Regions from separate parts of the Streptomyces sp. NPDC054765 genome, predicted to be linked through region 2. Evidence: riboswitches for the same ligand, from Rfam matches in the RefSeq annotation. Region 2 holds a riboswitch; the other holds the start of a gene.
The links. A riboswitch is a leader RNA that binds a small molecule or an ion and turns the genes downstream of it on or off. The one in region 2 is predicted to bind glycine.
Positions count from the first base shown of each region.

Region 1 (4,406 bases), on a different contig from region 2:
GGGGAGTCAGGGGGCGCGAGGGGGGTCTCCCCGGACGGAGTCCGGGGGAGCTTCCCCGCGGGTGGTGGCGGAGGAGGAGCGGGGCAGCTCAGCTCTGGATGAAGGCGGCGTACTCGTCGGCCGAGAGCAGCTCGGCGGGCTCACCGCCGGTCTTCACCTTGAACAGCCAACCACCCTCGAACGGGGCGGAGTTCACCAGCGAGGGGTCGTTGACGACATCCTCGTTGATCTCGGTGATCTCACCGTCGACGGGCGAGTAGAGATCGCTGACCGACTTGGTCGACTCCAGCTCGCCGCAGGTCTCGCCCGCCGCGACCGTGGTGCCGACCTCAGGGAGCTGCACGTAGACGACGTCGCCGAGCGCGTTGGCCGCGTGCTCGGTGATGCCGACCGTCGAGACGCCTTCCTCGGCGCCCGACAGCCACTCGTGCTCCTTGCTGTAGCGCAGCTGCTGGGGGTTGCTCATGGCTCGATTCTCCTGTACGCGAGGGTGTGGTCGTGACGGGGGTCGCCCCCTGGCGTGGCCCGGGGGGAGGGTCTTGCACAGTGAGACGCGCGGGCGCGCGCCGCTGCCGGGTCTGCCGCGGTCAGCCCTTACTTCTGGCGCTTGTAGAACGGCAGAGCGGTGACCTCGTACGGCTCATGGCTTCCACGGATGTCCACGCAGACACCCTCGGTACCCGGCGTGGCGTAGGCCGCATCCACATAGGCGAGGGCGACCGGCCTGCCCAAGGTGGGGGAAGGCGCCCCGGAGGTGACCTCGCCGATGACCGTGCCGTCGGCCGTGACGACCGGGTACCCGGCGCGCGGGACCCGGCGGCCCTCGGCGAGCAGGCCGACCAGCTTGCGCGGCGGGTTCGCCTCGGCGCGCCCGGCGGCCGCCGCCAGCGCCTCACGGCCCACGAAGTCCCCGCCGTTGGCGGTCTTCTCGAACTTCACGACCCGGCCCAGACCCGCATCGAACGGCGTGGTCGCGGTGGTCAGCTCATGCCCGTACAGCGGCATGCCGGCCTCCAGGCGCAGGGTGTCGCGGCAGGACAGGCCGCAGGGCACCAGACCGGCGTCCTTGCCGGCCTCGGTCAGCGCCTCCCACAGGGCGACCGCGTCGGCCGGCCGGACGAACAGCTCGAAGCCGTCCTCACCGGTGTAGCCGGTACGGGCGATCAGCGCCTGGACGCCGGCGACCGTGCCGGGCAGGCCCGCGTAGTACTTGAGACCGTCCAGATCGGCGTCGGTGAGCGCCTTGAGGATGCCGGGGGACTCGGGGCCCTGCACCGCGAGCAGCGCGTACGCGTCCCGGTCGTCGCGGATCGCGGCGTCGAAGCCGCCGGCCCGCGCGGTCAGCGCGTCCAGCACCACCTGGGCGTTGGAGGCGTTGGCGACGACCATGTACTCCTGGTCGGCCAGGCGGTAGACGATGAGGTCGTCGAGGATGCCGCCCTCGGCCTCGCAGATCATGGTGTAACGGGCGCGGCCGGTCTTGACGCCGCCGATGTTGCCGACCAGCGCGTAGTCGAGAAGGTCGGCGGCCTGCGGGCCGCTGACGGTGATCTCGCCCATGTGGGAGAGGTCGAAGAGACCGGCGCGGGTGCGGACGGCGACATGTTCGTCGCGCTCGCTGCTGTAGCGGAGCGGCATGTCCCAGCCGGCGAAGTCGGTCATGGTGGCGCCGAGCGCGCGATGGGTGGCGTCCAGCGCGGTACGGCGGGGGGCATCAGTCATGGTTCTGGGCTCCCAGGCATGGGTGACAAGACGTTCTCCCCATCTGTCATCGGAACCTGAGAGGTTCACCGGGATCCCGCGAACGGACCCGGTTTGCACCTTGGGTGGAGCCGCCCCGTAGGCCGGGCAGTGGCTCGCTTTTCAGATCTGCCTCGCCCGCGCGGTATAGGGGCCTGAGAGATTCAAGGGAGGACTTGCTCCTTCGGCGCCCCGCCATGGCGGCCGGGGACTCTCCCGCGCGGGTTCAAGCGGCCGGTATGGAGTTGGCGGTGCACAAGTGAGACGCGATGTGCACGTGGCGGCCACATCATTGCACGGGATCGCCGGATACAGGAGCCCTGGCGGCTGCCCCGTCCGTGACGTGGGCAGATCGGCCGATCACCTTGCTCGGCATTACCTTTTCTTGACACTCTGCGGGTACGGGGACGGACTCGAACCGGAGCAGAACCGGACGGGGAGGGCGATCACGGTGCACAGTGAAGCGGCACGGGGGGCCACGTCAGGGGTCGTGCCCCCGGGCGTCGCGCCGAAGGCGCCGCCCGCCACGGTGCCCCGGACCGGACGGCCGCCGCGGTCCGTGGTCCGGGCGGGCCGCGGCGCCCGGATCGTGGACCTCCGGGGCGGGGGACGGGCGCGGGGCGCCGCCGAGCTGCGGTTTCCGGCCGGTGACCTGGTGGTGGTCTCCGGGCTGCCGGGCAGCGGCAAGAGCACCCTGATGCATCGTGTGGTGCCGCCGCTGGACGCGCACGGTGCCGCGGTGCACCGCATCGATTCGCAGGACGTACGCGAGCGCTGGGAGGGCGGCAGACTGCGCGGCCTGCCCTACGCCCTCTACCGTCCGCTGGTCCGGGCCGCCCACTATCTGACGCTTCGCCGTGCGCTGCGCTCCGGCGGCAGTGTGGTGGTGCACGACTGCGGCACCCTGGCGTGGGTGCGCGGCTGGATCGCGCGGTCGGCGGTGCGCGGCGGCCGTGGGCTGCATCTGGTGCTGCTCGATGTGGCGCCCGAGGCGGCGCTGTCCGGCCAGGAGTCGCGGGGGCGCGGGGTGTCGGAGTACGCCTTCGCGCGGCACCGCAGGGCGGTGGGCCGGCTGGTCGGCGCGGCGGAGGCGGCCCGGCTGCCGGACGGGGTCGGCTCGGCGGTGCTGCTCGACCGGCGGGCGGCGAGCGCCCTGGAGACGGTCAGCTTCGACTGAGCGGAGCGGCACCCCGCCCCCCGGGTTCCCCCTCCCGCGCTCTCGTCTAGGGTCTTTGGCCAGATGGCGCGGTTCGGAACGGGTGGGTACACATGACATTTCCGCAGCAGGGGATACCGCAGCTGGCGTGGCCGGCGAACGAGCTCGAAGAGGTGCTGGCCGCATCGGTCGGCCATCCGGGCGCCGGCGGCCGGATCGTCGAGGTGCTCGGCCGCAGCCGGGTGTGGGTGCCGCTGCCGAACGGCGGTGGCCCCGAGAGCGCGGGCCCCGGCGCCCGCGGCCTCGATCTGCCCACCGTGGAGCTCGGTGGCGCGGCCTACGTCCCGGTCTACAGCTCCGAGCAGGAGTTCTTGCGGACGGTCGGCTCGCACCTGTCCTTCACCGTCGCCCCGGCCCGGGAGTTCGCGCGCGGGCTGCCGCCGCACATCGGCATCGCGGTCAACCCCGACGGCACGATAGGCGTCCCGCTGCCGCCGCCCGCGGTGGCCGAGCTGTGCCGGGAGGCCCGCCATGAGCCGGCCGGTCTGCCGAGCGGCGGCCGGGTGCGGCTCTTCGAGCCGGACTGGCAGGACGAGCCGGTGGATTTCCTGGCCGCCGCCGGACTGGAGTTCTCCGGCGCCGGAATTGTCCTGACTGCCCGGCGTGCCCTGGCAAGTGTCGAGGGCGACACGCCCGCACTCTTCGTCGGTGTGCAGATCGGGGCGGACCTGACCGCACTGCACGACGGCACCGCCCGCGAGACGGTACTGTCAGCCCTCGGACGTGCGCTCGGCGCAGTACCGCTGCCCTGGCCCGTACAGCTCGTCATGCTCGACATCGCCCAGGGTGACCCGGTCGCCGACTGGATGCTGGAGCGTGTGCGGCCCTTCTACTCCCGGGACCACTCGTAAGCTGGTTGGATGACGGGCGGGCGCACCCACACGTGCCCTGCTGACAGAAGGGACGGACCACGTGAGCGCGGGTGCGCATCAGGGGCCGGCGGCGGCCGGACAGCTGGAGCAGCTGCTCCAGCAGGTCTCGCCCGGCCGTTACGACGCCTATGAGGCACTGCTGCACGCGCTCGCCGCGGGCCAGGTCTGGATGCTGCTGTGGCACGGCCGGGCCGGCTCGGCCGATGCGCAGTACGGGAACATGGAGGTCGAGGGCCTCGGCTATGCGCCGTGCGTGACCTCCGCACCCGAGCTCGCCGCCTCCGGCTGGAACCGCGACCACGAGGTCGTCACCGGACCGGAGATCGCCGCCTCGCTCTTCCCCGACCGCTGGGGCCTGTGGCTGAACCCCCATGCCCCCGGCGGCGGCGTCGGCATCCCGTGGCTGGATCTGCGCCGTATCGCCGGTGGCCTGGACCGGCTGCCGGCCGGCCCGCTGCGGATCTCGGAACCGGTCATCGACATCCCGCAGTTCTATGCGCTGCTGGCCCAGAACGCCCACCGGACGCCCGCCGTACGGTCGTTGCGCCGGGCCTGGGTGCAGCCCGCACTCGGTGCCC
Region 1 covers NZ_JBSHBP010000004.1:63,148-67,553, forward strand. Annotated here, with positions in the region: gene gcvH (glycine cleavage system protein GcvH) at 89-466, opposite strand; gene gcvT (glycine cleavage system aminomethyltransferase GcvT) at 595-1,722, opposite strand; glycine riboswitch at 1,756-1,873, opposite strand; glycine riboswitch at 1,874-1,969, opposite strand; gene ACWGJY_RS04320 (AAA family ATPase) at 2,231-2,917, shown strand; gene ACWGJY_RS04325 (enhanced serine sensitivity protein SseB) at 3,010-3,807, shown strand; gene ACWGJY_RS04330 (enhanced serine sensitivity protein SseB C-terminal domain-containing protein) at 3,869-4,406, shown strand, end outside.
Region 1: another riboswitch for glycine. It lies ahead of gcvT (glycine cleavage system aminomethyltransferase GcvT); the one in region 2 lies ahead of gcvP (aminomethyl-transferring glycine dehydrogenase).

Region 2 (4,406 bases):
CGCAGAACATCGGCTATCGCGGCCCGACCGCCTGTGCGGCAGCGGGCATCACCTACCGGCAGCTCGACTACTGGGCCCGTACGGGCCTGGTGGAGCCGAGCATCCGGCCCGCGTACGGCTCCGGCACCCAGCGGCTCTACAGCTTCCGGGACGTCGTGGTCCTGAAAATCGTCAAGCGGCTGCTGGACACCGGGGTGTCGCTGCAGAACATCCGCACCGCCGTCCAGCATCTGCGCTCGCGCGGGCTGGCGGGTCTGACGCGGATGACGCTGATGAGCGACGGTGCGACGGTCTACGAGTGCACCTCGCCCGACCAGGTCGTGGATCTGCTCCAGGGCGGCCAGGGCGTCTTCGGGATCGCCGTGGGGGTGGTGTGGCGGGACGTGGAGAGCGCGCTGTCACAGCTCCACGGAGAGCGTGTGGACACCGGCGAGACCCTGGTCGGGAAGAACCCGCACGACGAGCTGGCGCGGCGGCGCAACCGGGCCGGCTGAGTCCCCGGCGGTGTGCGCGGCCCGGCATCGGGCCGATTGTCAGTGGCATGGGGCAGCATCGGACATGTGAGACCTGCGCCGACGATCCTGCATCTCGACATGGATGCGTTCTTTGCGGCCGCCGAGCAGGCGGCCAAGCCCAGCCTGCGCGGCAAGCCCGTGGTGGTCGGGGGGATCGGTGCGCGCGGAGTGGTCTCCACGGCGTCGTACGAAGCCCGGGTGTTCGGTATCCGCTCCGCGATGCCCACGGCCCAGGCGCGCCGGCTGTGCCCCAACGCCGCGTATCTCACCCCTCGCTTCTCGTTGTACCGCCAGGTGAGTGAGACGGTGATGGAGCTGCTGCACGCGTTGTCGCCGCTGGTGGAGCCGCTGAGCCTGGACGAGGCCTTCGTCGATCTGGAAGCGGGCGGAGTGCCGCCGGAGACGGCCGCCGTGCGGGTCGTGGGGGAGCAGCTGCGCCGCGATATCCGTTGCGCCACGGGCCTGACCGGATCGGTGGGGCTGGCCGGCGCCAAGATGCTGGCGAAGATCGCGTCCGAGGCGGCCAAGCCGGACGGTCTGGTGGTGATCGAGCCCGGTACCGAACGGGAGTTGCTGGGCCCGATGACGGTGCGGACGCTGCCCGGGGTGGGCCCCGCGACCGCCGAGACGCTGCGCAGGGCCGGGATCCACACCGTCGCGGAGACCGCGGAGGCCGGTGAGGCCGAGCTGGTGCGGCTGCTGGGCAAGGCGCACGGGGCCGGGCTGTATGCGATGGCGCTGGGCCGGGACGACCGGCCGGTGGTGGCCGAGCGGGACGCGAAGTCCATCTCGGTCGAGGACACCTTCGAGGTCGATCTGACCGACCGGACGCGGGTGCGGAGCGAGGTCCTGCGGCTGGCCGACCGCTGCGTCCAGCGGCTGCGGGCCGCCGGGCGTTCGGGGCGGACGGTGGTCCTCAAGGTGCGCAACTACGACTTCTCGACGCTGACGCGCTCCGAGACGCTCCGGGGGCCCACCGACGACCCGGCGGTGATACGGGAGTCCGCTGTGCGGCTGCTGGAGACGGTGGACACCACTGGCGGGGTGCGGCTGCTGGGGGTGGGGGTCAGTGGACTGGCGGACTTCACCCAGGAGGATCTGTTCGCGCAGGTGGCGACGGAGCGGGAGGCGGAGGAGAGCGCCAAGGCAGCAGCAGCGGCTGCGGTGGAGCCGGCCGGTGGCGGGACGGAGCCGGGCGAGGCCGAGGCGGAACCGCCGCGGCACTGGCATCCGGGACTGGATGTGGTGCACGACGAGCACGGCGCCGGCTGGGTGCAGGGAAGCGGGGTGGGAAGAGTGACCGTACGCTTCGAAACGCCGTGGTCCGCACCGGGGAGGGTGCGGACCTTTGCTGTCGAGGATCCGGCGCTGCGGCCGGGGGAGCCCCTGCCGCTGGTGGGCGGGGGGCCGGCGGACGGTCAGTCGTCCGAGCCGGCGATCTTGCCGAAGTCCTTGTCACCGGAACCGGGGGAGGACACCGGGTCGGAGGTCGGGGAGGAGATATCCAGTCGGTAGTGGTGATAGAGCTGAAGTTCCTGCTCAGGGGAGAGATGGCGGCCGACGCCGAAGTCCGGTGCGTCCTTGATCAGTTTGCGGTCGTAAGGGATGTGCAGGCCCTCACCGACCATCTTGCTCGGTTCCAGGGGGACGAACGCGTCCCGGCTGAAGAGTCCGGTGCGTACGGCCGCCCACTCCGGTTCCCCCGTCGCATCGTCGAGATATACCTCGTCGATGGTGCCTATTTTGGTGCCGTTACGGTCGAATGCTTTGCGGCCGATCAGGCTCCGGGGATCGATATCGGTTTGCACGGCCCCTCCAATTGGTCGCAACTGCCCTCTGACAACTACCAAACGGCACATTTCATGCCCTGGCCACTCGAAGGAGCCTTCGACTGCCGCGCTGGTAGGCTGGCCAATGGCCGCAGACCCCGTGCGGGAGAGTCCTTTGTCGTTCGCGACCAGGGCGCCGAAGGAGCAAATCCTCCCCGGAATCTCTCAGGCACACGTACCGCATGGGCGAGGTCACTCTGGAAAGCAGGGCGGGCCGCGGAAGGCACAGTGCCGGGACCCCTCCTCACCGACGGTGAAAGCCGGGCCGCCTCGCGCGGGCCGGTGAAGCTCTCAGGTTGAGATGACAGAGGGGGAGGCCGTCCGGGCACCCGCGCCGTGGTGCCCCTCGTAGGTCGTACCGACCAGGAGGCCCCCGCAGATGACCACCAATCGCATCTCCTTGACCGAGCTGGAGCGCGGCACCCCCTTCGAGCGCCGGCACATCGGTCCCGACCATGAGGCGCAGGCGAAGATGCTCGCGCAGGTCGGGTTCGGGTCGCTGGACGAGCTCACCGCCGCCGCCGTTCCCGATGTGATCAAGAGCGCCGAGGCGCTCGGCCTGCCGCAGGCCCGTACCGAGGCCGAGGTCCTCCAGGAACTGCACGGTCTCGCGGACCGTAACCAGGTGCTGGCGTCCATGATCGGGCTCGGCTATTACGGCACGTTCACCCCGCCGGTGATCCTGCGCAACGTCATGGAGAACCCGGCCTGGTACACGGCGTACACCCCTTACCAGCCGGAGATCTCGCAGGGCCGCCTCGAGGCGCTGCTGAACTTCCAGACGATGGTCGCCGATCTGACCGGACTGCCCACTTCCGGCGCCTCCCTGCTCGACGAGGGCACCGCGGCCGCCGAGGCGATGGCTCTGTCCCGCCGGGTCGGCAAGGTCAAGCAGGGCGTCTTCCTGGTCGACGCGGACTGTCTGCCGCAGACCATCGCCGTGATCCAGACCCGTGCGGAGCCCACCGGCGTCGAGGTCGTGGTCGCTGACCTGTCCGACGGCATCCCGGCCGAGGTCGCCGAGCGCGGTGTGTTCGGTGTGCTGCTGCAGTACCCGGGCGCCTCCGGTGTGGTCCGTGACCCCCGCGCCGTCATCGAGCGGGCCCACGAGCTGGGCGCGATCGTCACCGTCGCCGCCGATCTGCTGGCCCTGACGCTGCTGACCTCGCCCGGTGAGCTCGGCGCGGACATCGCGGTGGGCACCACCCAGCGCTTCGGCGTCCCGATGGGCTTCGGCGGCCCGCACGCCGGCTTCATGGCCGTACGTGACCAGTTCGCCCGCAGCCTGCCCGGCCGCCTGGTGGGCGTCTCGGTCGACGCCGACGGCAACAAGGCCTACCGCCTCGCGCTGCAGACCCGTGAGCAGCACATCCGCCGGGAGAAGGCCACCAGCAACATCTGCACCGCGCAGGTGCTGCTCGCCGTGATGGCCGGCATGTACGCGGTTCACCACGGCCCCGAGGGCCTGCGGACCATCGCCCGGCGCACCCACCGTTACGCCGCGGTCCTCGCCGAGGGCCTGCGGGCCGGCGGGGTGGAGATCGTGCACGGCTCCTACTTCGACACGCTGACCGCGCGGGTTCCCGGCCGGGCCGCGGAGGTCGTCGCCGCCGCCCGCGAGGCCGGTGTCAACCTCCGGCAGGTCGATGCCGACCTGGTCGGCATCGCCTGCGACGAGACCACCGGGCGCGCGCAGCTGGCCGGTGTCTGGGGTGCCTTCGGTGTGCACGGGGACGTCGAGCAGCTGGATGCGGCCGCCGCCGACACGCTGCCGCAGGCCCTGCTGCGCAGCGACGACTACCTCGCCCACCCGGTCTTCCACCAGTACCGCTCCGAGACCGCGATGCTGCGCTATCTGCGCACCCTCGCGGACAAGGACTACGCGCTGGACCGCGGCATGATCCCGCTCGGCTCCTGCACGATGAAGCTGAACGCGACCACCGAGATGGAGCCGGTCACCTGGCCCGCCTTCGGCCAGCTGCACCCGTTCGCGCCGGCCGCCCAGGCCCAGGGCTACCTCACGCTGATCCAGGAGCTGGAGGAGCGGCTGGCCACGGTCACC
Region 2 covers NZ_JBSHBP010000045.1:8,591-12,996, forward strand. Annotated here, with positions in the region: gene ACWGJY_RS25605 (MerR family transcriptional regulator) at 1-494, shown strand, start outside; gene ACWGJY_RS25610 (DNA polymerase IV) at 561-2,030, shown strand; gene ACWGJY_RS25615 (PRC-barrel domain-containing protein) at 1,934-2,323, opposite strand; glycine riboswitch at 2,438-2,535, shown strand; glycine riboswitch at 2,536-2,662, shown strand; gene gcvP (aminomethyl-transferring glycine dehydrogenase) at 2,724-4,406, shown strand, end outside.